Regions from separate parts of the Shewanella sp. NKUCC01_JLK genome, predicted to be linked through region 2. Evidence: riboswitches for the same ligand, from Rfam matches in the RefSeq annotation. Region 2 holds a riboswitch; the other holds the start of a gene.
The links. Region 2 has a riboswitch for lysine ahead of lysC (lysine-sensitive aspartokinase 3). Riboswitches for the same ligand answer to the same signal wherever they lie in the genome.
Positions count from the first base shown of each region.

Region 1 (16,134 bases), on a different contig from region 2:
TCTTAATTGTTTAGCCGGATTGATAGTGACCATGTTCCAAGCGTCTTCCTTCGACATATTGCAATACATCATAGACTTAGCCGCTTCTTGGTTGAGTCTGCGCTGCATTTCATAATCGTCTGAGTTAATGCTGGTGGTCACCCCCTTGTTTTGCATCAGACAAGCGTTTTGCGGAATCGCATCATACACCTCAAACTTATAGGCCCACCAATCGGCAAAGGTCGATGCGCCAGCACCATGGGCAGCCAGTTCACTCGCCACTTTGTAACCTTCGAGCACATGGGTAAAGGTTTGTACTTTAAAGTGATAAGCCTCGGCTAAGCGGATAAACATCAGGATTTCTGACTGCACATAGGAATGAATGTGCACATCACGCTGCTGATTTAATACTTCGGCCACTGCTTGCAGACGGTAACTTGGGCGCGGAGCGACGGTTTTCTTTTTATCGCTGGAGCGCAGATTATCATAGGTTTTTAAGGCCTTTTCATAGGCGATAGCAGCGTCGAAGGTTTCTTCAAATAACGCTTTTACTCCCATGCGAGTCTGGGGGAAGCGCTGAACAAATTTCTCACCCCAGTTACTCTGTTTGACGTTTTCACCTAAAGCAAATTTGATACTGGCGGGCGCGTTAACAAATTTGAGTTGTTCGGCTGGCTCGCCCCATTTCATTTTGATCAGTTGTGATTGGCCACCGATAGGGTTGGCGCTACCGTGGAGTAATTGCGCGCTGGTGACGCCGCCCGCTAAGGCGCGATAGATTGAAATATCGTCGGGATTAATAATATCGCCAATGCGTACTTCAGAGGTAACTGCGTCTGTTCCTTCGTTAGTACCGCCATTAATGGCGATATGCGAGTGTTCATCGACTATGCCAGCGGTGAGGTGTTTACCTGTTGCATCGAGGACTTGATAACCTGATGGCGTACTTAATTGTTGGCCAATTTTTTCGATGCGGCCATTGGCCATCAAGAGATCAGCATGTTCGAGAATGCCTTGCTTATCCGAGGTCCACAGGGTGGCATTTTTGATATGTAGCTTCTCAACATTAGGGGCTTCTCTCAGTCCGTAAGCGACGTTAGGGAAGGTGAGGTGACTCACTAGGCTCGTGCTGGCTTCATTCTTGGGAGCATGATTGCTTGCTTGGTCTGCATTCTTGAGCTTTGCAGTTTGAGTTAAAGCGACACCGGCAACATTTGTAGTGCGACTTTTTGCATCGACCATACGACCTTGAATGCCGTCATCGGCCATCCACAGCGTAAAGCGGCTAAGGCCGTTAATGCCTGCAGCGCTCAAATCGGCAGTAAAGCTCAATCTTCCGTTATCATCTAACTTAAGTTGAGTGAGTGAGATACTTTGTTCGCCACTGCTTAAATTGCCTTGGATGTTGGGTTTATCACTTTTACTTTCATCATGTAGCGATAAATCTAGCGTGAGGTTATTGAGGCTTAATTGGTAATCCCCCAGTAATCGTGCTTGGGGAAGTGAGCGCAGACTTTGCTCCTGACCTTGCAACCAAACACTGTAGATCTGGCCATCTTTAAAGATATTGCCTTTAGTGATAACAAAGTCAGCCATATAACCGGGCGCGAGTTTACCGGTAAAGTCGGCGGTGCCTGTCATCTCTGCGGCTTGGGTGGTGAGTGCCGCGAGAGCGTTTTCTTCACTTAAACCTTGGGCAATGGCTTGGCGTAGGCGCGGCCAGAAGGCATCGGTCTTAATCCCAAACTGCGTTAACGCAAAGGGGATACCTGCGTTAGCTACCGCCGCAGGGTTGGTTGGTGCACGTTCCCACTGTCTTAAATCCGCCAGTGATACTTCACGATCTGCGTCATCTGTGCCGACATCGGGTGCCTGCGGATAGTTTAAAGGCAAGATCAACGGATAGTTCAGCGCCTTTAACTCATTGATGCGTGAGTATTCTTGACCATTACCAAGTAGGTTGGCTGGCAGTTTATGTTCTTTGAGTAAATGGGCTGCACGTAATTGGTCATTGAGATTTTTGGTTTCAAAGATAATTTGCTTATCGGCTAAATTATCTAAACGCTCAAAGGCGATATTAAATTCGACTTGATTGTTTATTGCGCCATTGGCAGGTTTGTTTTTATTTTGGTTATACCAATTTGCATCGGCAAAGGTTTGCCTAATAAGTGCAATGCTGCCCATTAATGATGAGGGATAATCTTGTTCAGACGAACCTTTATCAAATGCCATAAAAGGTTGACTGCGGGCGCGATAAATCACTTCATTAGCCGTTTTGTCTGCTAATGAAAGGCTGACACCCGTTCCACGGAAGATACCGTCGAGTTTGCTACTTTGCACACTGGTGAAACCATTATTAATCCACTCTTTTGCGCGTTCTTTATTGGGGTAAACGTAATTAAACCATTCTTTTTCAGAATGAATTGCACCATTTTCCGCATTACCACCGATACGCTTTATATCATAGACGGGGCGAGTGAGCTTAAGTTTGGGATATTCGAATTCAATCCCATAATCGGTAAAAGGATCGATAAATCCGGGATAAATTGTATAACCACTCAAATCGATTCTAAATGCGCCAGCGGGAATGTCGTTGTGCTCAATAATGGCTTTAATTCGATTATTTTCAATTAATAAAGTGGCATCGCTTAAACGCTTTCCCGGGGCAATAATTAATTCAGCATGGGTAAATGCAGTGAGTTTACTGGATGTTGTTCCAGTATTGAGTTGGGCAAATGTTGTTTGTGATACTAAGCTAGCGATTATGCTGCAGCTTATCATTATCTTATTGTTTATCTGCATTATTTTATTCAATCGAGTGAGGGTGAACAAAGAGTAACTGAAAGCAGATGTAAATACTAAGGCTGAATTGTAACGTAATTTGAGCGGGAGTGAGGTGCGGAATTAACGGCTGTCGTTTAAGTTTGAAACGATTGATGGATATAAAAAAGCTCGCAAATAATGCGAGCTTTTATGCAAACTGGTGTTGGCAAATTAGCGCCATCACACTTGGTTGGATTAGATTAAGAAATCTTCCATAGAACGACCTTTGTTGATCTCGTTCTTAAATACGGTAGGCATACGGCCTTGGCCAGTCCATTGAACCATTTCACCGTCAACTTCAATTTGGTATTTGGCTGGACGAGGAGCGCGTTTCTTTGCAGCAGCTTTAACAGCTACGCCACCTAAGTCATCAATTGATAAACCAACGGCTTCCATTTGTTGACGGATTTCTTCAATCTTAGCATTACGAGCTGCCATGGCTTGTTCTTCTTCCTCAGCCATAGACTCGCGTTCTACTAAAATTTTATCTAATTTGTCGGCTAAATCACGTAACTCTTCAACGCTAAGTTCTTTTACTGCAGCTTTAAAACGACGGCCGTGAGTTAATATCTCTAAAAATTCGCTCATATCTATTTTCGTCCCACTCTATTTTTAATACAGGATAATGGTGAACAACACCTAAATGATAGAAACTAATATAGCTCGAATCAAATAAAATTATGCGTTTTAAGGAAATTAAATATTATTTATTTTTTGAACTTTTCTTATTCCCTCAAATAAGTGTCCAAAAAAGTGGCCGTTGCAGCGGATTAAAAAATACAAACAGGCGTTTGACTTTGGTTGACGTTAACGTTAACAGGACGTAAAGTTGCTCTATCCTGCATTGGTATTAACCAATGTTTTGTCCATGTACATGAAAGTGTAGGAAGGAAACCCTATGAAAGTATTGGTGCCCGTTAAGCGCGTTGTTGATGCCAATGTGAAGGTCAGGGTCAAAGCTGACAATACAAGTGTTGACACTGCAAACCTAAAAATGGCGTTGAACCCTTTTTGTGAAATCGCAGTAGAAGAAGCGGTTCGTTTAAAAGAAGCGGGTAGCGCTACTGAAGTGGTTGTTGTCAGTATTGGTAATAAAGCCGTGCAAGAACAACTGCGTACCGCGCTTGCATTAGGCGCAGATCGTGCAATTCATATCGATACTGAAGAAGAGCTCGTGCCAGTGTCTATCGCCAAATTGCTCAAAGCGGTACAAGACAAAGAACAAGCAGAGCTGGTGATTTTTGGTAAGCAATCCATCGATGGTGATAATAACCAAACTGGCCAAATGTTTGCCGCGTTAATGGATATGCCACAGGCGACCTTTGCTTCAGAAATCAAATTAGAAGCGAATACATTACAAGTCACCCGTGAAATTGACGGCGGCATGCAAACTCTCAAGCTGCCTTTACCTGCTGTCGTGACCGCTGATCTACGTTTGAACGAACCCCGTTACGCTTCACTACCTAACATAATGAAAGCCAAGCGTAAGCCATTAGAAGTATTTACTGTGGCAGACTTAGGCGTGACGTTAAAGAGTCACCAAACGATTGTGAAGGTCACTCCGCCAGCTGAACGTAAAGCGGGCATCATGGTAGCGTCGGTAGCTGAGCTAGTTGAAAAGTTAAAAAATGAAGCGAAGGTGATCTAATGGCCATTTTAGTATTAGCTGAACATGATAATGCTGCACTGAAACTCGATACGGCAAAAATTGTTACCGCCGCCCGTGCCATAGGCGATGAAGTACATGTCTTAGTTGCGGGTCACCAATGTGGCGCGGTTGTCCAAGCGGCGCAGGCACTACAAGGTGTTAGCCAAGTACTCGTTGCTGATGCCAGCGTGTATGAAGCGCATTTAGCGGAAAATTTTGCCAAATTGCTGGTGGACTTAGCGCCAAACTATGGTCACATTCTGGCCTCGGCTTCAAGTTTAGGTAAGGATACGCTTCCGCGCGTTGCAGCATTATTAGATGTCGCGCAAATCTCAGAAGTTATTACCGTCGTCAATGCCGATACCTTTGTGCGCCCTGTGTATGCGGGTAACGCCTTAGCGACAGTGCAAAGCCATGATGCCATTAAAGTGATAACAGTGCGCGCCAGTGCGTTTGACGCTGCGCCAGAAGGTAACAGTGCGGCTGTGACGACACTTGATAAAGTGTTTGAAGCGAGAACTCAGTTTGTTTCTCAATCGCTGACAGTTTCTGCCCGTCCAGAGTTAGGCAATGCTGGCATTATCGTATCTGGCGGCCGAGGCATGGGCAGTGGTGAAAACTTCGGTATGTTAGAGCAACTTGCTGACAAGCTCGGTGCAGCCGTTGGCGCATCACGCGCTGCAGTTGACGCAGGTTTTGTGCCTAACGATTTACAAGTGGGTCAAACCGGTAAAATCGTTGCGCCAAACTTGTATATTGCCGTCGGTATTTCTGGCGCGATTCAACATTTAGCCGGCATGAAAGACGCTAAAGTCATCGTTGCAATCAACAAAGATCCTGAAGCGCCGATTTTTCAAGTTGCCGATTATGGACTCGTTGCAGATCTGTTTGAGGCGGTTCCTGAGCTGATTACAAGTCTCAGTTGATTTTATCTGTGATCTAGGTCACATTAAGTGGCTTTGCGGTAGCATCTGCTAAGCCGCTTATGTTTTTATGTGCCTCACGCCCGTGCAAGGGCGTTCTTAGAAGTAGAGGCGCGCCAAATATTAGTAGTGATCAGTAGGGTGATTCCGTTGATCGATTGCGAAAGGATTTGGTGCCGAAGTGGTTCGATTTATCACGATCAACTGCTGGGGTTGTACCTAATAGGTGCAGCACTGCCATAGTATTTTCCGATATGGATATTGGGAATAGTTACTATGGAGCGCTACTGATAGGACAGGTGACCTTGGGTATCTATTGCCTTTTCCCACCAGTTCAGTCGCCCTCCATTCGTATTTAACGAAGATAATAATCAATGACTGTTATGAATTATGCCGATTCGGCACTTTCCTTGTTGCCGCCTGCGGTGGCTATCGTGTTGGCGATCTTGACTCGCCGTGTACTGCTTTCTTTGGGGTTAGGTATTTTAATTGGTGCTTTATTGCTCAATCAATTTTCACCTTTAGCAACGGGTGAGTTTGTATTTAATGGCGTTAAAGGGCTTTTTTGGACTGATAAAGGTCTAAATTCGTGGAACTTATATATTCTCGGTTTCTTAATTGTACTGGGAATGATCACAGCGTTAATTACCGTAAGTGGCAGCGCGCGGGCTTTTGCCGATTGGGCTCGTTTACATATACGTAATAAACGTGACGCTAAACTATTGACCATGTTTTTAGGTTGCGTAGTTTTTATTGATGATTATTTCAATAGTTTAGTTGTTGGTTCGGTCGCTCGACCTGTTACTGATCGTTATTATGTTTCCCGCGCTAAGTTAGCTTATTTATTAGATTCTACTGCGGCGCCTGTGTGCGTTATTTCTCCAGTTTCGAGCTGGGGTGCTTATATTATCGCACTCATTGGCGGGATATTAACTGCCCATGGTTTTGCTGATACGGGTCATTTGAGTATTTTTATTCAAATGATTCCAATGAACTTTTACGCAATCTTCTCCTTGTTATTATTACTTTTTGTTGTCTTTATGGGATTAGATGTTGGGCCAATGCGTGAGCATGAGCTCAATGCCCAACGTGGTAATTTATACGATGAGTCTAAAGGATTACCGCCTGGGGCGAACGCGGATTTACCTGAAGCCGAAACCGGTAAGATTTTAGGTCTATTTCTGCCGATTACCGTGTTGGTATTTGCAACCCTCTATTTTATGATTAACAGTGGCGCTCAAGTACTCGCGGCGGAAGGGATTGAATTTAATATTATTTCTGCTTTTGAGAAAACCGATGTCAGTTCATCACTTTTCTTTGGTGCATTAATTGGTCTAGCGGTTTCGCTGATATTGAATTTAGTGCAAGGCGTTGAGAAATTGATGATAGTCAAAGGTATAGTGCAGGGCGCTCGCTCTATGCTGCCGGCGATTTACATCCTGTTATTTGCTTGGACAATCGCAGGGGTGATTGGTCAACTCGAAACCGGTAAGTTTATGGCGAGTTTAGCAACAGGAAATATTCCGTTCGCGTTTTTACCCGCCTTAATGTTTGTGCTAGCAGGTATTACTGCGTTCTCAACCGGTACTAGCTGGGGTACGTTCGGGATCATGTTGCCGATTGCTGCTGATATGGCTATGGGAAGTCACACAGGCATGATGTTGCCTATGCTTGCCTCTGTGCTGGCGGGGGCTGTATTTGGCGATCACTGTTCACCAATTTCCGACACGACTATCTTGTCGTCTACGGGCGCCAGTTGCCACCACATTGACCATGTGGTGACTCAGCTACCTTATGCACTCATTGCGGCGTTTATTAGCTTAGTGGGTTATGTGGCACTTGGATTTACCGAGTCTGTTGTCGCGGGTTTAGTGGCTTGTAGTGTGGCATTTGTGATTAGTATTATCGTACTTAAAATCAAATCTAAAGGCGCAATTAGCTAGACGTTAATTGAAACCTTTCACTGCAAACGTTCACGTCAAATAAGTCAAAATAAATCAGCCAGCATTATGCTGGCTGATTTTTTTGGTTAAGGCTGAGTTTGTCTTTATCTTTAGCCTATCGCATTAAGGCTACCAACTCTTAGCTTAGCGTGCTTGATCTAGACCGCGGCGTTTAAGTAAGCCTTCCGTGGTTGGTTCTTGTCCGCGGAAGTTTTTGTAGGCGTCCATTGGCGCTATGCTATTACCCACTTCACGGATCGTTTTGCGGTACTTCATGCCGATTTCACGATTGAGCCCACCTTGGGTTTGTACATACGCAAACGCATCCGCCGCTAAAATCTCACTCCACATATAAGCGTAATAACTTGCCGAGTAACCGCCGGGGAAGGCGTGGGCAAAATAGGTCGACTTATAACGCGGAGGTACGGCACTGATGTTTAAGCCGTGCTTTTTCAGGGCATTGGCTTCAAAGGTTGGTACATCTTGCAGCGGCGTCTCTGGGCTTAATGAATGCCATTCCATGTCTACTAATGCGGCGGCCATGTATTCCAGAGTGTCAAAGCCTTGGTTGAAGCTGCCAGATTTCAGCAGTTTTTGCAGCAGTTCATCGGGAATGGGTTTGCCCGTTTCGTGGTGTTTCGCGTAGTTCGCTAACACTTTTGGATGGGCGGCCCAATCTTCTTCAAACGTCGATGGAAATTCGACAAAGTCGCGTGAAACCGAGGTACCCGCCAGACTTGGATAAGTCACTTTAGAGAACATGCCGTGGGTGCCGTGACCCATTTCATGGAACATAGTGGTGACTTCGTTATAGCTGACGAATGTAGGTTGACCTTCGGGCGCTTTCTTTATGTTCATCACGTTGACGACCACAGGTTTAGTGCCTTCGAGGAAGGATTGACCGACGAACGAACTCATCCAAGCGCCACCACGTTTACCTTCACGGGCAAAATAGTCGGCGTAGAAAATGGCCATGCTTGATCCATCGGCATTAAACATTTCGTAGGCTTTTACATCGGGATGGTAAACCGGTAAATCTGGGCGTGGTTTTAAGGTGACGCTATAGAGTTCTTTGAGTGTGTAGAATACGCCGTCTTCGAGCACGCGGTTAAATTCGAAGTATGGGCGAATGCTATTGGCATCGAGAGCGTATTTTTCTTGGCGGACTTTTTCTGCGTAAAACTCCCAGTCCCACGGTGCCAGTTCAAATTTCCCACCGGTTTTAGTGATCATCGCTTGAATGTCGGCCGCTTCTTTCTCTGTGTTAGCAACTACCGCAGGCACCATTGAACCAAACATGCTGTAAACCGCTTCGGGTGTTTTGGCCATTTGCGGTGCTAATCGATAACTTGCCCAGTTTTCATAGCCTAATAGTGTTGCGCGCTCGGCTCTGAGTTTCGCTAAACGAGATACGAGTGACGCAGTTTCGTTTTCACCAGTTAAGCCACGGTTCGCTGAGGCTTCCCAAATACGCTGGCGTAGCTCACGGTTTTCCAGTGATGCCAACACAGGTTGGCGAGTGGTGTTGGTTATGTTAATCAGATACTTGCCATCGTGACCGGCCGCTTTGGCATCGTTCGCGGCTGAAGCTATTTCACCGTCGGTTAATCCAGCAAGTTCACTTTTTGAATCCACCACAACGGCGATTTCTTTGGTTAAGCGTAATAAACGCTGAGAGAACTCATTCGTTAGTGTTGATTGTTCTTCATTTAACGCGCGGATTTTAACTTTTTGTTCATCGGTAAGTTTAGCGCCAGCCATGATAAAGCGTTGGTGATATACCTCAACCAAACGTACGGCTTCTGGGGTTAACCCTAAGTTAGTGCGGTCGTTATAGATGGCTTCGATACGGGAAAATAGCGCTGGGTTTAAGTTGATATTATCTGAGTGGGCCGCCATTTTTGGCGCCATTTCCCCTTGGATTTTACGCAGTTCTGGATTGCTGTTTGACCCTGCTAAATTATAAAACACGCTTGATGCACGGTTGAGTAGGGCACCGCTTTTCTCCATAGCCACAATCGTATTATCGAAGGTTGCTGCTGCCGGATTATTGGCTATTGCGATAATTTCTTGGTACTGCTCTGCCATGCCTTGCTCTAGGGCTGGCGCGAAGTGCTCATTCTTGATGAGGCTAAAATCAGGGGCTTGATATTGCAGGTTACTGGCTTGGAACAGCGGGTTTTGGGTTTGTACCGAGATAACGTTAGGTGCTTTAGTTTCTGTGCTGCTGCAACCTGCCATGAATCCGGCGGTGAGAGTGGCGCCGATGGCGATGGCAATAAAACTTTTACGCATAATTGAGTGACTTCCTTTGAATTGTTGTTTTTTTAGGACTGTAACGTTAGTAACTTAAATAGGACTGAAAATGGCTTGTTATCGGGTAATGTCTAAGTAAAAAAGGAGCCTCGCATTAGCGAGACTCCTTTGGCTATTTCCTTGCAGGGAAAATAGGTACCGCTTTTTACTTACTTCTTAATCACGCGATGATGAGATGATTAATTAGCGAGTAAACTTGTGGTATTTATCAATACCAGAACTTCTACCTGTGTCATGACATACTGCACAGGATTCAGAGGTCGGTTGTTTAAACCAGTCAGCAACCTTTGGTATGCTGATTTCACCACCGTTGCTTGCCATATGCGCCTTAGCTGAATCGCTAGTGTGGCAGGCATAACAGTTAGCGGTGACTGGGCTTGTCATTTTGCTACCTGGTTCAGCGATGTATTGATTTGGCACTTTGCTTAAATCAATCGCTTTTTCATGACAGGCAACGCAGCTAGTAGAGGCTTCAATCGCGCCTGCACCGTTAGCGGTTTGCGCTTGAGTTCCATCAGCTTTAACTTCACCGACTTTAGCGCCATTACCCCAGTGCCAGCTGTGCACCATAGGACCAAAACCTGCGCCTAAGGCTGCTGAAGTACGTTCCATGCCGTTGTCATGGCAGGCGATACAAGCTTTACCACCTTCATCGAAGGCACCATTTTTGTGGAACGCAGTGGCATCGTTGTGACAAGTAGTACAGCTGTTAGTACTCGCTATCTCACGACGTTCGAAGCCAGAGACCTTTTGAGTGGTGACAGGGTTAACGACATCTGAGTAAGCCGTAAAGGATATGCCCATAGAACCATCATAACCTGTCGCTCTTAGGCTGCCATTACTTTGGTAGCGTTGCTTGCCATCATATTCCATCCAACCAGCGGTACTGAATGTCACGCGGGCAGAATAAACATAGTTAGCATTCACTGCGCTGATATCTGTCAGTAAATGACAGATATTTTTAGTGCCGTCAGTGTTGTAACCATAGTAGTAGTTAGTACGGTTACCTGGGCGACCCACTAAGCTGCCATTTTCATAGGAATGTAAATAAGCGCCCGCATAAACTACGGGTTTCTTAGCGTCATATACTAGCGGGCTAGAATAGTTAAAGTTGTCTTTAATGCTAAAGACGTTACCATCGGTGTCTTTCACTGTCAGTGTTGTACACCAGCCTGGGGCGGTTACTGCTGCCGCAGCACCTGTCGGCGCATAGTGGTCTGTCTTGGTAGAAATATCATCTACTTTAACAGGTGTTGATAGACTTAATTTATACTTAGCGCGAATCGCTTGGCGTTCGGTTATACCCGCTTTGCTTTCGTGCATAATGCGCAGATCCGCACCATTACTTGGGATAATAGCCCCTGGTACGCCACCACTGTCATGGCAATCAATACAACCTGGTCCAGCTACGTTGATGTTTTTAGGTGCTTCAACGTGACAAGATGTACAGTTTTGTACTGAAAAGTCTTTAGTAAAATCTTGGTGATTGATATGACCAATTTTAGATAGGGTGTTTGTCGCATAGCCACCCGTAGAGAAACCTTCAGCATTGACAACTGCGCGGCTAACTGAACCGTGACACACTAAACAGCCTTCCACGAAGGTGACTTCGCTGTCCATGCCAGTAGCGACATAGCTTGCATGACGACGAGGGCTTGTTGAGTAGTCGATATGGCAAGAGTAACAACTATCAGTTGTGGTTGAATGGGTGCCTTCAGGTTTGTTAACGACCAGAGGTTTAGAGGTCGCAATACCATTATTACCACCGACACGTAACCAAACAATACCTTCAGTGCTTGGATTAACCCCTTTCATTGGTACTTTAAATTGGTAATGACCATCAGCTAAAGCGGTCAATTCAGCGCCGACGGTTGCTTGAGTTGCTTCACCGCCAATATGGACGTTATCTGCAACACCATTTTTATCAGCTTCGGTGCGGTTAGTGATGAAGCCTTTATCTGTTAGTGCAGCCACTTTGGCTTGAGCATTTAACAGTCCGTTGATTAGGTTATTGTTTTCATCTGTAATTTCAAATTCGTAAGTGATACTGCCTTCGCCAAAGCTATAGTTGATCACTTTGACGTTAGTCATAGTAGAACTGGTGACTGGGGGCGGTGTTCCAGGCTCTCCGGGTGTTCCAGGTTCACCGGGTGTTCCAGGGATACCGGGCGTTCCTGGTGCTCCATCTACACCATCTTTACCATCATCGCCACAGCCAACAAGGGCGCCAGTTAGTGCTAAGGCAACTAAATATGCCAGTTTTCTAGAGGTGAAAATTCTCATCATAATCTCCATTTGATCCAATATGCGAATAAAGGACGGAGTGGAGCACTAAAGTTTGCAGGGTAGATTAGTGCTTTGACCGTTGGTCTCAATTTGCAAGCTATCGAATACTTTTCTTTTTTTAATTGAGCACGTTTTGTCTCGAATGAAATATTACTGTTAAATTTGTGTTTGTTTTTTGAGCGCAAGCCCATTTATACCTATTACTTTGGAGGTAGATCGCACTTTTTAAATTTAACTTTTACTAATTTTTCCTTATGAAACAACATTTAAGTTTCAGTTAAGCTTTCATTAACAATTGAGCGGTATCGGGGCGTTTTTTATGTTTTTTGCAGGGAAGAGTATTAAATGAAGTGGACTAGAAATATTTCAGGAGGCGATTGGGGATTAAAATGATTGATAAGTTGGTGTCATTGCAGAATTTCATGATAAAAGCTTAGCGGCTGCTAGTGTTCTGATGTGAAGCGCAATGTTAGACTAGCGCTCAATTTGGCTCTGGTAGCAGACGCGTAAGCGATAACGTTTTTAAAGGGTATAAGTCTTGGCTCAATTGTATTTTTATTATTCGGCAATGAACGCGGGTAAATCCACTTCCCTATTACAGTCATCCTATAACTACCGTGAACGCGGTATGAATACTTTGGTCATGACAGCTTCCATAGATGACAGATATGGCAAAGGTAAAGTGGCCTCACGTATTGGCATTGAAACCGAAGCACAGGTATTTAGTAGCCAAGATGATTTGACTCAAATGATTAGCGATGTGCATCAAGCTACGCCATTAAGTTGTGTGCTGGTGGATGAGTGTCAGTTTTTGAGTAAAGAACAGGTTAAGCAGCTGACGCATGTGGTCGATAATATTGATATTCCTGTACTCTGCTATGGCCTAAGAACGGACTTTCAAGGCGAACTTTTTAGCGGCAGTCATTATTTATTAGCTTGGGCCGATAAATTAGTTGAGTTGAAGACTATTTGTCATTGTGGGCGTAAGGCTAACATGGTGGTGCGTCTTGATGGTGAAGGCAAGGTGATGCGCGAGGGTGAGCAAGTGGCGATTGGCGGTAATGAAAGTTACGAGTCTGTCTGTCGCAAACATTTTCGTGAATTTATCTGGGATGCGCATGAATATGTGGGATGAGGCTTCGTTAATAGTGTGATTATTGAGCGACTCATTCTTTTTGTGCGACTTAAATTAGCTCGTTTTGTTTTTAAGTCATACTGTCTGTTGCCTTAATCGCTGAAAATACCTTGATATCAACAAATTAATATTTGGCAAAATGTACTATCAGCTTAACATTAGTATTGATTAGTGGCGGTTGTGGGTCACAGGCACCCTTCTTTACAGTGAAGTTAGGTTTGATAAAGTGTGGAACATAATGGGTACTAAGACTAATTAATAGAGCCGGATAATGGCTAGATGAGTTTGATATCTTGCTTTACTGAGTGGCAACGGATTTGCTGAGTTGCATGAAAGATGAATATTTTAGTGTTTTTTTGGAGCTGTTTTGCCTAATTCCACATCAGAGATGAAGTTCGAAAATTATCGTCCTCGTCCACCACAACCTGAGCCTAAAGCTAAGGTTAAGCCGCCGCGTAAAGCCAGATCAAAGGGCAGGGTCTGGTTCTTATTTTTCATTCTGATTTGCTGCGCTGCATTGCTGATTGGACTTGAAGTTAAAACTTCGTTTTACCAAGCAAAATTCATCAATCAATATGCTAAGACGCTCACCTATGAATTAGAAAGCTCACCGAGCCAAGCGGTTATTTATCCTAGTTATGGTCCTTTTGATGAGCGCCATGGCTACAGTAAGTTACCTCAGTATATTGATAGGTTATTGCAACGGAATTTTCAGATAACGCAACAAGTGGCGTTTTCGCCAGCGTTGCAGGAATACGCTCAACTTGGATTTTTTCCGCCTTACCATGAAAAGGCCCAATCTGGGTTGACGCTGCTCGATTGCCGCAATACCGATTTATACGAATTTGCCTATCCTAAACGGGTTTATCAGGACGACGATAAGATCCCCAATGAAATCGTTAATACTTTGCTGTTTATTGAAAACCGCGAGTTATGGACGACGGAAGAGAAACTCAATCCTGTGATCGACTGGCCACGTTTTGTGGTGGCAGGTATGAGTCAAATTGCTGAAATGGTTGGTATGAATGTCTCTACCGCGGGTGGCAGTACACTCGCGACTCAGATTGAGAAATTCCGCCATTCTTCCCAAGGTTTAACCTTGAGCATTAAGGATAAGTTACTGCAAATTGGCTCGGCCAGTGTGCGCGTGTACCAACAAGGTGAAAACACTGAACCTGCTCGTAAGCGCATCGTTCAAGATTATCTGAATACCGTGCCATTATCTTCGGCGCCAAATCATGGTGAAGTTCATGGTATTGGTGATGGGCTGTGGGCGTGGTTTGGTACCGATTTCGATACTGCAAACAAGCTGTTAGCATCGCCGCAGATCAAAGGTAATGCCACCAAGCGCGGACAAGTATTCCGACAAGTGGTTGCCTTGATGATCGCCCAACGTCGTCCGTCCTACTATCTATTGCAAGGTCATGAAGATCTTGAAAACTTAGTCGATAGCCATATCCGTTTACTCGGCCAGTATTATTTGATTGATCGTGGCCTACGTGATGCTGCACTCGCGCAGAAATTGCAGTTTAAGGTCGCCAAGCCGCAGCGTAATACCCAATCTGGCGCAGATAAGGGCGTGAACACAGTTCGCATTCGCACCGCAGGCATGTTAAATGTGGGGCTGTATGATTTAGACAGGCTCGATTTGACGGTCAATAGTAGCTTACACAGTGACTTACAGCAGAAAGTCAGTCACTACTTACGCAGTCTGGCGCAAGTGCCTACCGCGGAGAAAGTGGGTCTGCTTGGCGAACGGTTACTCGACCCAAGTCAACTGCAAAACGTGCTGTATAGCTTTACGCTTTATGAGCGCACTGATACCGCCAACCGAGTTAGAGTGCAGACGGATAGCACTGATCAGCCTTTTGATATTAACGAGGGCAGTAAGTTGGAATTGGGCTCAACCGCTAAATTGCGGGTGATGGCGACCTACTTAGAAATCATTGCCGAGATCCACGACAAGTATTCCAAGAAACATGGGATTGAATTGGAATCCATCATTATCGAACCAAGGGATCATTTAACCCGTTGGGCGATTGATTACTTGATTTTAAATCCCGACAGACGTTTAGACCGCATGTTAGATGCGGCGTTACAGCGAGAATATTCGGCCTCAACCAGTGAACAATTTTTTACCGGTGGTGGGTTGCATGTGTTTAATAACTTTAAAAAAACAGAAGATTTAAAAACGCCAACACTTTACCAAGCCCTGCAGGATTCGGTTAACTTGCCGTTTGTGCGCCTTATGCGCGATATCGTGAATTACAGCAGTAGCATGCAAAACGAGGGCAATATGGCCCAGTTGCTGCGTAATGATAAAGATCCGCGCCGTGACGAATATCTGCGGGTATTTGCTGATAGAGAAGGTAATACCTTCGTTACTAAGTTTTATCGCAAGTACAAAAAAGTGGCTTCGAATGAGCGTTTCGACATGTTTTTTGACGGTTTGTCCCAGTCGGAGCAGCAGTTGACGGCGGCGTATCGCTATTTACTGCCCGATGAACCTATGGCGGCATTTAAGGCTTTCTTGAAGCAAAGATTGCCGCAGGTGAGCTATACCGATGGTCGTATTAAGAGCTTATACAACAAGTACGGTCCGGATAAATATAATTTGCCAGATCAAGGCTATATCGCACGGGTGCATCCCTTGGAATTGTGGGTGCTGGATTACCTTAATCATAATCCTGATGCCAACTTGAACGATGTTAAGCAGGCGAGTGAAGCACAACGTCAAGAGGTTTACCGTTGGTTGTTTAGGACGCGGCATAAAAACGCCCGTGATGTACGAGTGCAAGTGATGCTTGAAGTTGAAGCCTTCCTTGACATACATCAACGTTGGGCGCGTTTAGGTTATCCCTTTGATTCTATGGTGCCATCCTTAGGCTCAGCGCTGGGTAGCTCGGGTGACCGACCCGCAGCCTTAGCCGAGCTGATGGGCATTATTCAAAATGATGGCTATCGTTTGCCCACAGTGCGTATCAATCAGCTGCATTTCGCCGCAGATACGCCCTATGAAGTGAGATTGCAGAATCAGAACACCCAAGGTGAGCGGGTAATGCGCCATGAAGTAGCACAAGC
Region 1 is NZ_JAHKRD010000003.1:287,608-303,741, forward strand. It holds gene KO537_RS05310 (amidohydrolase family protein) at 1-2,781, opposite strand, end outside; gene KO537_RS05315 (H-NS family nucleoid-associated regulatory protein) at 2,998-3,390, opposite strand; gene KO537_RS05320 (electron transfer flavoprotein subunit beta/FixA family protein) at 3,701-4,450, shown strand; gene KO537_RS05325 (FAD-binding protein) at 4,450-5,376, shown strand; lysine riboswitch at 5,472-5,668, shown strand; gene KO537_RS05330 (Na+/H+ antiporter NhaC family protein) at 5,748-7,316, shown strand; gene KO537_RS05335 (M3 family metallopeptidase) at 7,461-9,611, opposite strand; gene KO537_RS05340 (cytochrome c3 family protein) at 9,816-11,915, opposite strand; gene KO537_RS05345 (thymidine kinase) at 12,457-13,053, shown strand; gene KO537_RS05350 (transglycosylase domain-containing protein) at 13,421-16,134, shown strand, end outside.
Region 1: linked by a shared signal. The riboswitch ahead of KO537_RS05330 (Na+/H+ antiporter NhaC family protein) and the one ahead of lysC (lysine-sensitive aspartokinase 3) in region 2 are both predicted to bind lysine.

Region 2 (16,134 bases):
ACTTGCTGAATTTTAGCTAACTCAGTCCCTAATTCTTCCGTAAACCATTGCCCAAGCACTTCATGATCCATGCTAAAGCTAGCCAAAAAAGTGCCAGTTAAACTGTTACGCCGAAATTCGTATTCCATTTTATTGTCTCTTTGATCTAAGCCTACTAATGCTAATTTTAACCTATCCTTGGCTAAGTTGCTTGCATCCCTCAGCACATCAAATTTATGTCAATTAACGTTTACCTCATGTCGTTAAGCATAAGTACTGACTTCATTTTCATGACAAAATCAGTTAGTTTGTTTGGATGATTTTGAAAGTTAAATGGAATGCGATATGCACGAAGGGTTTATCTACAGTTTAGTGCTCAGCGGCGCCCAAGCGGGTTCTACCTTGAGCCTAGAACAGATCGAAAAATGGGATCCTCAGGATGGCCTACTCTGGTTACACCTTCGCTATCGTAATAAAAAGGCACGCCACTGGATACTCAATAGCGGTCTGCCTAAGGTCGAAAGTGATGCCCTACTCGCCCAAGACACTCGTCCCCGCGCTGTGATTACAGGTGAAGGCATATTACTCGCATTACGCGGCGTTAACCTCAACCCCAATTCTGCTCCCGAAGACATGGTGGCAGTGCGTATCTATGCCGATAAACAGCGGATCATTTCCACCTGCGATCGCGAGTTACAGTCGGTCAAAGATGTCGCCGAGCTAATCCTTGAGGGCAATGGGCCTACAACTACGGGGGACTTTATCGTCGCAATCTGCGAGCGACTGACCAATCGTAAAGTCGAGTTTATTGATAAATTGGAAGAACAGCTCTCTGATTTAGAAGAACTAGTCGTCTCAGGCAATGTGAAAGACTTACGTACCGATATCGCCGAACTGCGCCGTCAAACTGTGGCCATTCGCCGCTATTTAGCCCCACAGCGCGAAGCATTCTCGAAAATGATTTCTGAGCAATTTAGCCTATTTAAAGATACTGAGCGACTCAAGCTAAGGGAAACAAACGATAAACTTATCCGCACCATTGAAGATCTCGATGCCCTGCGCGATAGGGCCAATGTGACTCAAGAAGAATTACTCAGTCAGCAGTCGGAGCAACTCAACAAACGCTTATACTTCTTATCCTTAGTGTCAGCAATCTTCTTACCGCTAGGCTTTTTAACAGGCTTACTTGGGGTCAATATTGGCGGGATACCGGGCGCGGACAACACTTGGGCCTTCGCCACCTTCTGCGGCATATTAATCTCACTCGTCGCCCTGCAAATGGCGCTTTTTTATCGATTTAAGTGGTTATAGCCACCTTAAAACAACAAAGCCAATCGATTAGGATTGGCGTTGTTTTCTCTCAGTCCCTTAAGCTAATTGTTATGGGCTAATGCTTACGAGCTAATTTTTATGATTTAGGCTGGAATGTCGGCAACTCAAACACATTGGTCATCACTTTATAAAGCTCAGTTCCTTGGTGCACTGACGCCGAAGCAAAGTGCAAAATCGGCACGCAGTCCTGTGGTAAACTGACCGTCTTTAGCTCATCCGCCGTACCGTATAAATCCATTCGCAGCAAATTCACTAAGGGCTGCCCCGCAGCTAATGGCTCACCCACAGGTGCAAGGTATTCCACTAAACCAGAACTTGGCGCGTGATATTTTTTATAGTCTTTTAGATAACAACCAAAGCGCTGCATTTTAGCGGGTGCAACGGTTTCAGCGATCACGCCTCGGTGGCTTAAATATGCCAAAATCCCTTGTGCATCAACCAGTGCATCCTCAAGACAGACGCGCTCTTGGCTCGCCAATTCCAAGGTTAACGCTGACACTGCAACCCCTAAATCGCGCCCTTGAGATTTTGCAAAATCACTCAATTGCCACCAAGGACAAAACGCAGCCTCATCCATGGCGCCACCAAAGGCATTGGGGATAATGAGCGTATAAGGGATCGACAAAAACTGCGCAGCAGCTAAGTCATATTCAGGACAATACAAGTGCTTACAAGACTTAGGACCTGTGTGCAGATCGAGCACTATATCCGCGCCATGGGCCATAATCTGCAGGTTAACCGCAAGTCTATGACCCGTGGTGATACCCCATTCATGACGCAATTTTTGCTGACAGGCTTCTACCAAAGTACTGCGATAGGCTTGGAGCAGCTCGCTATCACTCAGCTTGGCATGTTCGCCATACCAAGTCGGCAAATCAATAGCATGATTCAAATACTCACGATTCCAATTCGCGCCCGTAATAGGATCAAATCGGCCAAGGGTAAACTCACCACTTTTTTGGTTGATCCCGAGTGGATTGGCCAATGGCACTAAGGTGATTTCGCCGCGGATGTCACAGTGTTCAAGCTGCTTCATCAACTGATAAATCACCGCATTCCCTTGTACTTCAGCACCGTGGACATTGGCCTGAATATACACTTTGGGGCCAGTCGCCTTCTCGTCACTCAGTTTGAAATGGTAGATAGGCAAAGTGAGTGCTTGCCCTGCGGCAAGCTCCCCGATTTGCAGAGACGATGTTGTCGGCAACATACTAAACGCCTTCGAACAGATTTTGATGCAGCGATTTAACCACTTGCGCCGCTTCCGATTCTGCCACTAACACGCACAGATTATGTGGGCTGGCACCTTGGCAAATCATCCGCACATTGTGTGGCTCTAACACTTCAAACACACGACGACAAATACCCGGCGTCGTCGCGATGCGGTTACCGATAATCGCCACTAAGGCCAATCCATCTTCAACTCGCACACGACAATGCTGTGATAATTCTTGCAGCAATGCCTCACTCAACAGACCTTGACCACTTGAATCTGAACCGGTTTTATCGAGGGTTAGAGACACATTCACTTCTGATGTGGTAATCAAATCCACACTGATCTTATGTCGCGCTAATGTCGCAAAGGTTTCCGCTAAAAAGCCCTGCGCATGCAGCATTTGCAAGCTGTGCAGATTTAACAGAGTTTGATCGCGGCGCAAAGCCACAGCGCGAAATACGGGCGCATCTTCCACTTGGTGACGGATCCAAGTCCCGCCTTTTTCAGGCTCTTTACTTGAACCTACAAACACTTGAATTTGCTGACGAACGGCAGGAAGAATAGTCGCTGGATGCAATACCTTGGCACCAAAGGTCGCCATCTCGGCAGCCTCATTGAAACTGATCTCTGCAATCGGAAAGGCATTGGGCGCCAAACGAGGATCCGTTGTATAAATCCCCGCAACATCAGTCCAAATTTCGACCGCTGAGGCGCGTAGCGCTTCGGCTAACAACGCAGCAGAATAATCACTACCGCCGCGACCTAACGTGGTCGTTTGTCCCGCTTCATCGGCACCGATAAAGCCTTGCGTGACAATCACTTGTTCCGCTAACAGTGGCTGTAGATAATCACGAGCTAAAGTCGCAATCTGCTCGACCTGAGGTTCGGCGCGGCCAAAGTGGCTGTCAGTACGTAATACTCGGCGCACATCGAAGGCACTTGAGTTAACACCTTTCTCACGGATCACAGCCGAAAACAACGCCGAAGAACATTGCTCACCGAGGGACAACAACTCATCCATAGTCGTTTTGCTGCGTTGTGATGCGAGCGCTTCACTCAATACCGACATGCGACTCAATAATTTATCTAATGCGGCGGCCACATCGTTAGGACGACCGAGCTTATCTAAAATCGCATATTGAATTTGGGCAATTTGTTTTAATCGCTGTAATCGGCCATCGTCGTTGATCGATTCTTGGGTCAATTCCACTAACAGATTCGTCACGCCGCTCGAAGCGCTGACCACAACTAAACGACAATGAGGATTAGCTAACACTATGTCGGCACAGCGATTCATAGCGTTATAGTCGGCGACTGAGGTGCCACCAAATTTTGCAACAACGAGGGACATTAGCGCACCTCCGTGAAACACGTAGGGCAACAAATAAATGCAGATTGAATAAGATATTGATTAACTAACATGATCACACTCCGAACTGACTTCGTTCGAAGAGCCTGGTGCTCAATGATAACGCACCCCAAAAGAAGGGAAACAGCAATCGTCACCAGAAGCTCTCCACCAATTACAGGTGACAATCGTCAGGATTCAGCCTGAGCGACCGACATAAACATGCAGCAACCATATCTATGCCTCGGCGTTAATCTCCCTCATCAGTCATCGCTGGAGTTTGTGCTCCTCTGACCGACTACCTAGTTAACGCTCCTCTTCTGTTCCTTTCCTAGGAAAGGGACGAAAAAAGTAGCAATAAACCCCTAATGAAGTCAATGCTAATTTCATAACAAATGAACAATTTAAATAAAATCTTTTGAAAACAACTAAGTGTTCAAATCGGGTAGCTCGTATACCAGCTGCACATAATCTCTAAATTTGCCTAAACACACTTCATCATGTCCATCCAAGGTGCAAGGCACTAAGCTCACATCCCCTTGTTCGACAACATAAATCGCATATTGATTAAATTTCTTACCCAATTGCAATGCCATCGTTCTATCGATAAACACGGCCCAACTTTTTTCCATGTGGGATAAATCCGGTGCAGCGCCCACTAAAGCACGATAAGGGCTACCGAGTAATTCAATTTCACGGAGAAGTTGGCGATCGAGTAAACGGTTTTGGCTAGGAGAGAGAAGTTTTGAAGCGGGATTATGAGCGGTAATAACAGCAAAGGAAAAATCACAGGATAATGCTTGAGTCAGCAAAAACAACGGCGCTTGGTAACATTGCCACAAATTTTGAGTCGTATTGTCCATTGGTAGTCTAGTCGAAAAATGAACCCAAGCTAGTGTAGCAGAGTGATTGTAAAATCCAAAGAGGCGTGAACTGGCTCACAGGAATAAGAAATACATTAGTTATACTAATCAATAGCTAAAGTAAATATCATGGTAAAAACCCCTGCTCACCTAAAATTTGTTAACATTTCATTTGTTAACAAATGACTAAAACGAGTACAATGTACGTACTGGTGAGTTGAAACAGATTGAGCAAGATGCTTATCGTTCAATACAGTTTGTTACATATATCGCTTAAAGTAACGTGAACTGACCGGGCATCTGTTTAAAATCTGTTCTACATTTGATTTGTCTTTTAAACATTTAAAAAAAACAATAGTTAAGGAACTTATTCTAACTATTGCTTATCGAAGTTGGTACTGATTACGTTTTCTCGTATTACACTTAAACGTGCACTTAATCTACATCCAGATATAGATGTCACCGTAAAGATTTTCCTTTTGAGCACAAAGCAGTTCAAGGAAGTATCAACGCTTTTATGAATATAAGAGCCCGAAGTAAGTTGCTCTTATTGGTTAGTATAAACTGATTAAAATTTAGGTAAATAATATGCAAAATCCGCACATTCTGATCGTTGAAGATGAAGCCGTTACCCGTAACACGCTGAGAAGTATTTTCGAGGCAGAAGGGTATGTGGTAACTGAGGCCAATGATGGCGCAGAAATGCATAAGGCTATGCAGGAAAACAAAATTAACTTGGTCGTTATGGACATTAACTTGCCAGGTAAGAATGGTCTATTGTTGGCACGTGAACTACGTGAAATCAACAACATCGGTCTTATCTTCCTGACAGGTCGTGACAACGAAGTCGACAAAATTCTTGGACTTGAAATTGGCGCGGACGATTATATTACCAAGCCGTTCAACCCACGTGAATTAACGATTCGTGCTCGTAACCTTCTGACTCGTGTCAACAGCGCTGGCGCTGAAGTCGAAGAAAAGAGCTCAGTAGAATACTACCGCTTCAATGATTGGAGCTTAGAGATCAACAGCCGTTCATTAGTGAGCCCACAGGGTGAATCTTACAAACTGCCACGTAGCGAGTTCCGCGCTATGCTGCACTTTGTTGAAAACCCAGGCAAAATTTTGACTCGTGCCGATCTACTGATGAAAATGACTGGCCGTGAACTTAAGCCGCACGATCGTACTGTAGACGTGACTATCCGTCGTATCCGTAAGCATTTCGAAAGCTTGCCAGATACGCCAGAAATCATCGCAACTATTCACGGTGAAGGCTATCGTTTTTGCGGTAACTTAGAAGGCTAATCGCCCGCTAAGCAACCCGCATTAGAAACTGGATTGGTTTGATAAAAATCAATTCACAAAAAACCAGATCCTAGGATCTGGTTTTTTTATGCCTGCTATTTGGCGTTTTTCAACTGCCTATCGAGGAAATCTGCCAGTGAGCGATATAAGTGATTACGCACTTTCTCGCCACGCATCGAATGTTTAGATCCTGGATAATCGATCATCTGGAACAACTTGCCTTCATCCTGCAACGCCTTATAAACCCGAGTGCTGTTTTCAAACAAGACGTTATCGTCGGCCATGCCGTGATACATCAACAAACCCGCTTGATAGTTTTTCACATAAGGGAACACACTGCTGGCTTCATAACCCTTTTCATTCCCCTCGGGATGAGCTAAATAACGCTCAGTATAATGGGTGTCATATAAGCGCCAGTCGGTGACAGGAGCCCCCGAAATCGCGGCTTTAAAGTAATCGGGCGCCTTAAATAGACTCATCAAGGCCATGTAACCACCGTAACTGTGGCCGTAAATTGCCACATTATCGGCATCGACAAATGGCAGACTGCGTAAATAGTCCACTCCCACTTTTTGATCCTTGACTTCAGCTTCACCCAAGTGACGGTAAATCACTTGCTCAAACTTTGTGCCCCTGTGGGCGCTGCCGCGGTTATCCAACTGGAACACCACATAGCCTTGTTGCACCAGATACTGGGTAAAGTAGTCCTGCTCGCTCCAACTGTTGGTCACTAACTGTGCGTGCGGCCCACCGTAAACCCGCACTACGACAGGGTATTTCTTGCTCGCATCGAAGGGAACAGGTTTGAATAAACGGGTTTGTAACACTTGGCCATCTTCGGCTTTCAGTTCACCAAATTCAGGGATTTGCCACAGACCCGCATAGTCATATAAAGGATGGCCTTGCTTGACTTCATTTTGCTCAACCCAAGCCAGTTGCTGGCCCTTGTCACCGTGTAAACTGATCTGCGGTGGCTGAGATAAGCTATTGAAATAATCCAGATACACACTTTGATTGTCGGCAAACACAGGATCGTGCATGCCCGCTTGCTTGCTTACCCGCTCAACCTTGCCACCCGCTAAAGGCACGCGATAAAGTTGTTTCTCGATTGGCGTATCTTTGCGGCCAGTGAAATATACCCAACCAGCGGTTTCATCTATGTATTCCAACACATCGACAGCCCACTCGCCCTGAGTCAATTGGGTTTTAAGTTTGCCTTTTAAGTCAAAAAGATACAGATGATTAAAGCCGTCACGCTCAGATGCCCAAATAAAAGCCGATTGCTGTTTTAAAAAGTGCAGATCGTTATTGAGGTTCACCCAAGCGTTACTGCGTTCTTTCACTAAGGTTTTTGGCTTAGTCAGTGAATCTAACGCCACCAGTTGCAAATCTAGCTTATGTTGATCGCGACTCTGCCACTGGAACGACAAATGTTTGCTATCGGGCAGCCAATCGACCCGCGGCAGGTAAATATCTTTGCTATTGTCTTCGCTGTTCTCTTCGCGCAGCTTAACCCAATTGATAACCTTATCTTTTAACGTGACCACACCGAGGGCGATGTCGACATTGTTTTTGCCGGCATAGGGATAGCGCTGCTCAGTAAGTTTAATACCGTCAGCATAGATTTCGTTACGGGTTACTTGCTCGACACCAGACTCATCAATACGGGTGAAAGCGATGGCCGATTCATCGGGCGCCCACCAATAACCTGTCATGCGATCCATTTCCTCCTGAGCGACAAACTCGGCCATGGCATTTTTAATCGCCCCGCCGCCATCGCTCGTCATAGCTTGGAGTTTTTTGGTCGCCAGATCTAACACATACAGATTTTGATCCCGCACGAAAGACACAAAATGTCCCTTGGGCGATAAGCGCGCATCTGTGGCAAACCCTTCGCCAATGGGAAGTTGGCTGACACTGTTATCCACTAATGAGAAATAATACAGATTACCAGCAGCCGGAATTAATAGCGCTTGGCTATCATCGGCCCAGAAGTACTCCATAATGCCTTCACCATAAATACGTTGGCGTTCGCGGCGGGCCTTTTCTTCATCGGATAATTCATTGCTTGCCAACTTATCGGCATTGAGCAATAGGCTAGATTTGCCCGTCTTTACATCCATCTGCCAGAGATCATAAAAATTTTGATTGTCTTTACGGCCCGCAAGATAAGTGACACGCTGACCATCAGGTGACAATTTCAAACCTCGAGGACTGGTGCCCGCTAATGCGGGCGAGGCATTCATTCGCTCAATCGTCAGTGGCAGTTTGCCGCCTTCCATTGCAAAAGCTGGGGTAATTGAAAACATAGCTGTCGAAATCATGGCCATTTGGCTCGCTATCAGTAGGGGAACGGCGCGCACCTTAAGTGAGCACGCAGGGAACCAAGTTAACCTATTTTTAATCATTATTATTCCTTGGGAGCATAATCGCCTAAGATGTCAGCGATTAAAAACAAGCCGACATTGTGCCAGAGGCCGCCTATAAATAGAAAGAGCATGCAATATGCCGATACAAATTAGGCCCTTGCGCCAAGCCCAATCCAAATAATCCCAAAAAGCCCTAATATTCGCTAAAAGCATCAGCAACATCGCTGAAATTGTCGACTAACTGAGTTATCATTCGCGGCAAATAACGAAATTGACCTCATTGTTGAACCTCTAAAGGACATAACATGCAGACTCTGGCCCAGCACCTGACCTCACAGGCAGTGAACGACTCCCTCTCCCACCTAATTTTAACCTTAGCCGACACCTCAAAAGCCATTAGCCATGCCGTTCGCCACGGTGCGCTTGCAGGCGTGTTAGGCGCGACTGAGCAAGAAAACGTCCAAGGTGAAACCCAGAAAAAACTGGATATCATCACCAACGACATGCTCAAAGATGCATTAAAAGCTGACGGTACAGTGCGCGGTTTAGCGTCGGAAGAAGAAGATCATGTGGTTGAAGTCAGCCAAAATGGTCAATATCTGGTGTGTTTCGATCCACTTGATGGCTCATCTAATATTGATATCAACTCGTTAGTCGGCACGATTTTCTCTATCCTGCCCGCCTCTGCTGGCGAGTTGACTGAAACCAGCTTTTTACAATCTGGCCGCGCACAATTAGCCGCAGGTTATGTACTTTATGGTCCATCGACCATGCTGGCATTAACCACAGGCCAAGGCGTGCAACTGTTTACTTTGCACCCAGAAACCAATGAGTTTTTACTGACTAACGCCGCCATGAGCATTAGCGCAGACACCGCCGAATTTGCCATTAATATGTCGAACCAGCGTTTTTGGGAAGCGCCAATGCAGACCTATATTGCCGATTTACTGCTCGGTAAAATTGGCCCACGCGAGAAATCATTCAACATGCGCTGGATCGCGGCCATGGTCGGCGATGTACACCGCGTGCTATCCCGTGGCGGTATTTTCACTTACCCAACCGACAATAAAGATCCTAAAAAACCGTACAAACTGCGCTTGATGTACGAAGCCAACCCAATGGCCTTCTTAGTCGAACAAGCTGGCGGCAAAGCCTCAACGGGTTATGAAACCATTTTAGATATTCAACCAACTCAAATTCACCAACGTGTTGCCGTCATCCTAGGCAGCAGCAACGAAGTCGACACTTGCCTGAGCTATCATGGTATTGATTACAGCGAAGAACCAAGTCTGGACTAAGTAGAATCGCTTAGATTCTGATTTTTAGGATAAAAGCCACTGACCACAGTGGCTTTTTTATTGTCGCAGAATGCTACATTTTGAGTTGTGATTGCGAAATCAGGGATCTATAAAGTCTTAGCGATGGGTTTCACATTTGGAGTTTATGCGGCCTTACGGCCGAGATAAATCAAGATCGTGGGGCTTCACCCCACACCCGACCAAGGAGGACTGCTCGTCCTATCCTCCTTGGATGCTCCAAGACGCCCCTAGCGAAGTTACATGCATTAATTAGTGGCTTCGTGCTTATTTGAAAATCGCTAACGCTTCCGATGGTACATCCTGTACCCCGAAAGCTAACTCGGAATCCATGCCTCGCTCACGCAATTTTCTTCAACGCTCTTCAGCGACTTCACAGGGGAAGGTGAACTCCTGTCACTTCTGTTTTGGCTGTATATCTGGAAAGACCTGTGCCTGTCCGAGCTTGCAGATTCGATGTTATCGGTAAGTATTTAATACATAAAAGTTATGCGTATCCGATCTTTCGTTACTTACTGATTTTAAAAAATTTAGTATTCTGAACTCTAGTCGTTGACTACCATTTTGGAACGGTGTTATATGTAAAATAATTATGAAAAATAGCATAGGGTTACTTTGTGAAATATAGTAAATTTGAAGATAGTCAGTTCATGTCTGCACTTAAAAATAGGTCTGACTTAGAGGTTTTTAATGAAAACAAAGGTGCAGTATTTGCTCTAGAGCTTTTTTTTGGAATTGAAGATATTTTGAATACCATATCACCTGCTGTGACTGGTGGTAGTGATGATGCAAAGACCGATTTGTTATTCGTTAACCGAGAAGAAGGGGCTATTGTATTGGTTCAAGCCTACGAAGCTCAAAATTTCAAATTAAGTGCCAAAGGAAATAAAGGTGCAGATTTATCTTATGCAATAAATGTCCTATTAACTTGTTCTGAAAGCGATATTCCTGCAGGAATTTTACCACAAGTATCCGAGGCGAGATCAGCATTGAGAGATGGTGATATAAATATGGTACATATTTGGTATCTACATAACTGCCCGGAAAGTGAACAGATAAAAGCACAAATGCTACCTCTGACCTCTCAAGCAATTGCACTTCTTGAACCATATCAAAAAGATGGATTAAAAATTCAAGCAAGTGTTCGTGAAATTGGTTTAGAGTCTCTCGACGTGTTTTATCGTTCCTCAAAACAGGCAATTATAATTGATAAAGAAATTGTATTTACGGAACCTAGATTAGGGTTCAATTTAACTCAAAGTAATTGGTCTTCTTTTATTACTACCGTTTCAGGTCAATGGTTGGCATCTTTATACAGAGAACATGACAAAAATGAACTTTTTAGTGCAAATGTTCGAGGGTTCATGGGGGCTAACAAAAAAGATAATGACAAAGTTATAAATTCTGGCATCCAAGAATCGGCCGGAAGTTCACCTGATGATTTCTTTGTTTTTAATAATGGAATAACTGCACTGGTGCATGATTTTACATTAGATCAAAATAATCACAATCTAATAAGATCTATTAAGGGTATTTCAATTGTAAATGGTGCTCAGACGACAGGTTCTCTAGGTTCTATTGGCTGTGATGTTAATTTGGATAGCATTAATGTTGGAGTTAGATTTATTAAATGTGGTGATAAATCAAAGGTAGAATCGATAACTCGATTTAATAATAGTCAAAATAAAGTAATACAATCAGATTTTCGTGCAAATGATTCAATCCAAAGTAGACTGCGTGAGGAATTTTCAAACGTTAAATGTGGAGAGTATAATGGCGGCTTGAGGGGTGGAACCACTTCGGATCGCAGACTTAAAATTGATGCACATTCAGCAGCTCAAGCCCTAATGGCTTGGCATGGAAATCCTGCTGATAGCTATCATCGAAAAATGGCAATTTGGGAAGAAGATGATTTATATAAAGTAGCATTTGACCCTTCGATAAAAGCTAGACATATCGCATTTGTATATACTCTGCTTGAAGCAGCATCTTTACTGAAAGATGAATTAAGACATAAGATTAAATCAGGTAATGCTCAGGCGATTGATAAAGAGATTCATGATTTTCTAAATGAGCGTGGTTCTGGTTTTTTAGTTATTCACGCTATGAGTAAAATAATAGAAATAATTTTAGAGAATAATGTTAAGTCCCCTTATGGAATAGGTTTTAAAGATAATTTGAAGAGAGATGTCTGTGTTGCGAATTGGAAAAATTTAATAATGAAACTCTCTCACCAAATTAAAAATCTTAGTGACGGCTTAAAAAATAGATTATCAAATAAAAGTGAGATAGAGAGAGTTGTTAACAATTTTTCATCATCTTTTGGTACTGTTTTTTTAGCAATTAAATCCTCATCACCAACTAATCCTTATAAAGACTTTGTTAGTGCAATACGTAATGATTTGTGAGAAATGATCTTTCAGGAAGAACTCTTTTGGGATTAACAGCTAACATCGAGATCACAGAAGTTCACCTCCCCTCGGAGTTGCCGCAGGGCATTTGCGTTCGTTGCGTGATCGAGGCATGGATGCCGAGATAGCGTCAGTCGAATCAGGGACGAGCGTCTGACGCGATAGCATAAGGACGCTAAATGCCCAAGGGGTTTTCAACTCCGTTGGAGACGTCATGGAGCATCCAAGGAGGATAGGACGAGCAGTCCTCCTTGGTCGGGTGTGGGGTGAAGCCCCACGACTTTGATTCACCTCGGCCGTAAGGCCGTATAAATCTGCAACTACAATATGGACGTGAACTAAAAATCGAAGGTTCTACATCAGTAGAATTAACAATTAAAAAGACAAGGACGAGCAGTCCTCCTTGGTCGACTCTTGATTAAACGTCAGGGGTGAAGCCCTAGGACTTTCTAGGCCGTAAGGCCACAAAGCTAAAAGCTACATAGCAAGTGCGAAATGTGGCGCAAAGAAAGTCACGACGGGTACAAACTCCAAAGCACAAATCTGCCACAGCAGCCGCAAGGCCAGCGTGAGTGGCCATAGCTGGACTCACATATTTTATAAATCAAGAAGGCCAACGCCCCGCAGCATGGTTGGCGGGGATTGGTATTTTGTGGCATAAGCGGTGAATTAAAGCCAGATAAGAGCTGCCGCTCCTGTTTGTCGTCTGTCAATTGAATACATCAAACAGGCGGCTTTACTGACATTGCTATTTTACTTCCAACCGATTATTTACCGAGTGCACACCAGAGGTTGCTGCCGTAACCCGTTCAGCTTGGTCTTTCTGAGCTTGGCTATTTACATTGCCGGAAATGGTGACATCGCCCTTGCGGGTTTCTATCTGAATATCTAAATTTTGTAGCTGCTGATCAGCGATCAACGCAGTATTAACTGCTGTGGCAATTTTAATATCATCACCAGTACCATCCTCGGTTGTTACAGTTAAGTCTGGTGTACCTGTTTGAGTATTCACATTGCCACTATCACAACCGTTAAGCAGCAAACTACCAACGAGTACAACACCAGCGGTAACGAACGTAAGTTTCATGGTTTGCATTATAAGCTCCTTCACACTGCAAAAAGTGCAGGGTAATAACCATAATGCAATAACACCAGTTTGAGCTCTGTGCGCTGGCAGACATACAAATCGATCTAGGGCGAGATCACCTTGTTAGACTCTTGATTAAGCGTCAGGTGTGAAGCCCCACGACTTTGATTCACCTCGGCCATTAGGCCGCAAAGCCAAAATCTACACAATATCCCAAAGATAACCCACTAATTGCTAGCACACAGATTTTGCTGAATCTTCCAACGGCGCTGCATCACAGGAATTGAAAAACCATAACAAAACACCACGATTAGAGGCTGAATTTGAAAGCTCAGCTCGGGCCAGAGCATGAAAGCTGCCACACAGGCTAAGGTGCGCACTATAGCATGCACTATGGCCACCTTTTGCGCAGCTAAAACACCGTGGACTAACCACATTAAACCTGTTTGCACCGCAAGGGCGAAAGGCAAAGCCAGATAATTTTCCATAAAAAAGGGAATACTGATGCTAAAGGTTAAAAAACTCATCCCCATCGCAGCGAGAAACACAGTCTCAAACCAATTACGCTCAGCGCTTTTCTTAAACGAGATATTCTCGCCCGTCAGCCGCGAAATACCCATGGCAAGGTAGATAATAGAACCAGTACCGATAAAGACCGCCATCACCAACTGCGAAGGAGGTAATACAAAGCTCAATACAAACAGTAGGCTCCACACAATCATGCCGGATAAAGGCATAGCTAAAGCACGTTGTTGACGGTATTCGATTAATTGTTGGTCCAGTGATTTATGTTGCATGATTAAGCCTCCTTGTTTAGATGACTTAAGTATCTGCGTAAAATGTCCATCACGGCAGTGTGAGTTGTCAGCAATCTAGGATGACAAATGTCACTTCCTTCATCAAAGCCCTAAAATACCGAGAAAAATGATCATCCATGGCTGAATTTACTTGGTATTAGGTTGAAAAAAGCGACGATCAGACATATCAAAGGCAGTGCAAATTAAACGATGTGGCGCCACTAACACCCAAATAGGGTTTAAATAACCACAGAGGTTACAAAAAAAACACAATAACAGCATATAACTCACGCCCTTGTGATTGGGTAATAGCGCGCATAAAGTGCATTATGTTACTGTTTTAGTCATTAGTGACTCGATTTTTTACCGCATTTTAGATAAAGGGTTTAGTGGATTATGGAACAAATATTTGAAAAATTAATGTATGCATCGCGCTGGATTATGGCGCCAATTTATTTGGGACTCAGCTTTGTTTTATTGGGCTTAGGCATTAAATTCTTCCAAGAGATCTTCCATATTCTGCCGATCATTTTTGAGATGACTGAAGTGGATTTAGTGCTGGTGACCCTGTCCTTGATTGATATCACCCTCGTGGGCGGCCTGATTGTGATGGTGATGTTTTCTGGCTACGAGAATTTTGTCTCGCAGCTGGATGTGGGCGAAGACAGTGAGAAGCTAAGTTGGCTGGGTAAATTAGATTCTGGCTCACTGAAAAACAAAGTGGCGGCGTCGATTGTGGCGATTTCGTCTATTCACCTACTGAAAATCTTTATGGATGTGAAGAATATCGATAACGACAAAATCATGTGGTATCTGTTAATACACATCACCTTTGTATTATCAGCCTTTGCCATGGGCTATCTGGATAAAATTACTCGCACTAAGTAATGGGCTAACATAGTTGATGCGAACCTAGCAACGCATCAATACCAGCATAGAGAATATTAAACAAAAGCCACTGTTTTCAGTGGCTTTTGTTTTTATAGAATACGACTTAGTGGCACATTAACTCTTCGCTGACTCAAGCTGATGCACTTTCTCGGTTTGATCCACTATGGTCAACACCGCAGTATCACCAACCACGTTACAGGATGTCAGCACCATATCAATAATCCGATCTAAGGCCGCCACTATGGCAAAGGCTTCTATCGGTAAACCCATTTGATGGATTAACACACCTATCATCACCATACCGCCACCGGGAACACCGCCAGCACCGACAGATAATAGGAAGACACTAAATAACAGCGAAGGCAATTGCTCAGTGGTAATAGGCATGCCAAAAGCATTGGCGACAAAGAAAATCGCAATAGTGATATAAATCGCCACACCGCCCATGTTCATGGTTGCACCCAGCGGTACACCAAAACCAGCAACAGCACGGTTCACGCCTAACTTGTCCGTTAAAGTACGCATGGTCACGGGAATCGTCGCATTTGAGCTTGCGGTCGAGAGTGAAAACAGCACTTGCTCTTGGGTCTTCTCGCGGAAGGTTTTGGCTGAAATAGGAGTAAATATCCCCACTGCCATAGGATAAACCACAAAAATCCACAGTAGCAGCAGCACGAGGATCAGCACCATATACTCAACCACACTCATAAACACACCGGCATCTAAGGTCGCGCCGAGTTTAAACATCAAGGCAAATACACCATAGGGCGCAAGACTCATCACCACAGAAATCAATTTCATCATGATTTTATTGGCGGTTTGAAAACCTTGGACAGCACCCGCAACATGCTCCCCAAGGGACTTAATCACACCGCCAAGCAACAAGGCCATAAAGATCACTTGTAGCATATTGCCCGACATAAAAGCCGTCACAGGATTACGTGGGACTATGTCGATCACCAGCGCCATCAGGCTTGGCAATTCAGTTGCTGTAATCGCTATGCCATCCGTGCTGCTCATATCTACACCTTTACCGGGTTCGAGTAGCAGTGCCACTAATAATGCTGTCGCGATTGCGATGACAGTATTGATGATATAAAAACCGAAGGTCTTACCGCCCAAGCGGCCAAAACTTTTGAGATCTTGCAGCTCACAGACACCACAAACGATGCTCACAAACACGAGTGGCACAACCAGCATCATGATCATATTGACGAACA
Region 2 is NZ_JAHKRD010000002.1:295,988-312,121, forward strand. It holds gene KO537_RS03595 (YacL family protein) at 1-128, opposite strand, end outside; gene KO537_RS03600 (zinc transporter ZntB) at 325-1,290, shown strand; gene KO537_RS03605 (succinylglutamate desuccinylase/aspartoacylase family protein) at 1,388-2,521, opposite strand; gene lysC (lysine-sensitive aspartokinase 3) at 2,523-3,878, opposite strand; lysine riboswitch at 4,029-4,203, opposite strand; gene KO537_RS03615 (DUF3293 domain-containing protein) at 4,304-4,738, opposite strand; gene arcA (two-component system response regulator ArcA) at 5,327-6,043, shown strand; gene KO537_RS03625 (S9 family peptidase) at 6,139-8,451, opposite strand; gene KO537_RS03630 (class 1 fructose-bisphosphatase) at 8,718-9,710, shown strand; gene KO537_RS23105 (AIPR family protein) at 10,346-12,136, shown strand; gene KO537_RS03640 (BON domain-containing protein) at 12,888-13,235, opposite strand; gene KO537_RS03645 (hypothetical protein) at 13,454-14,023, opposite strand; gene KO537_RS03650 (TIGR00645 family protein) at 14,420-14,911, shown strand; gene KO537_RS03655 (dicarboxylate/amino acid:cation symporter) at 15,029-16,134, opposite strand, start outside.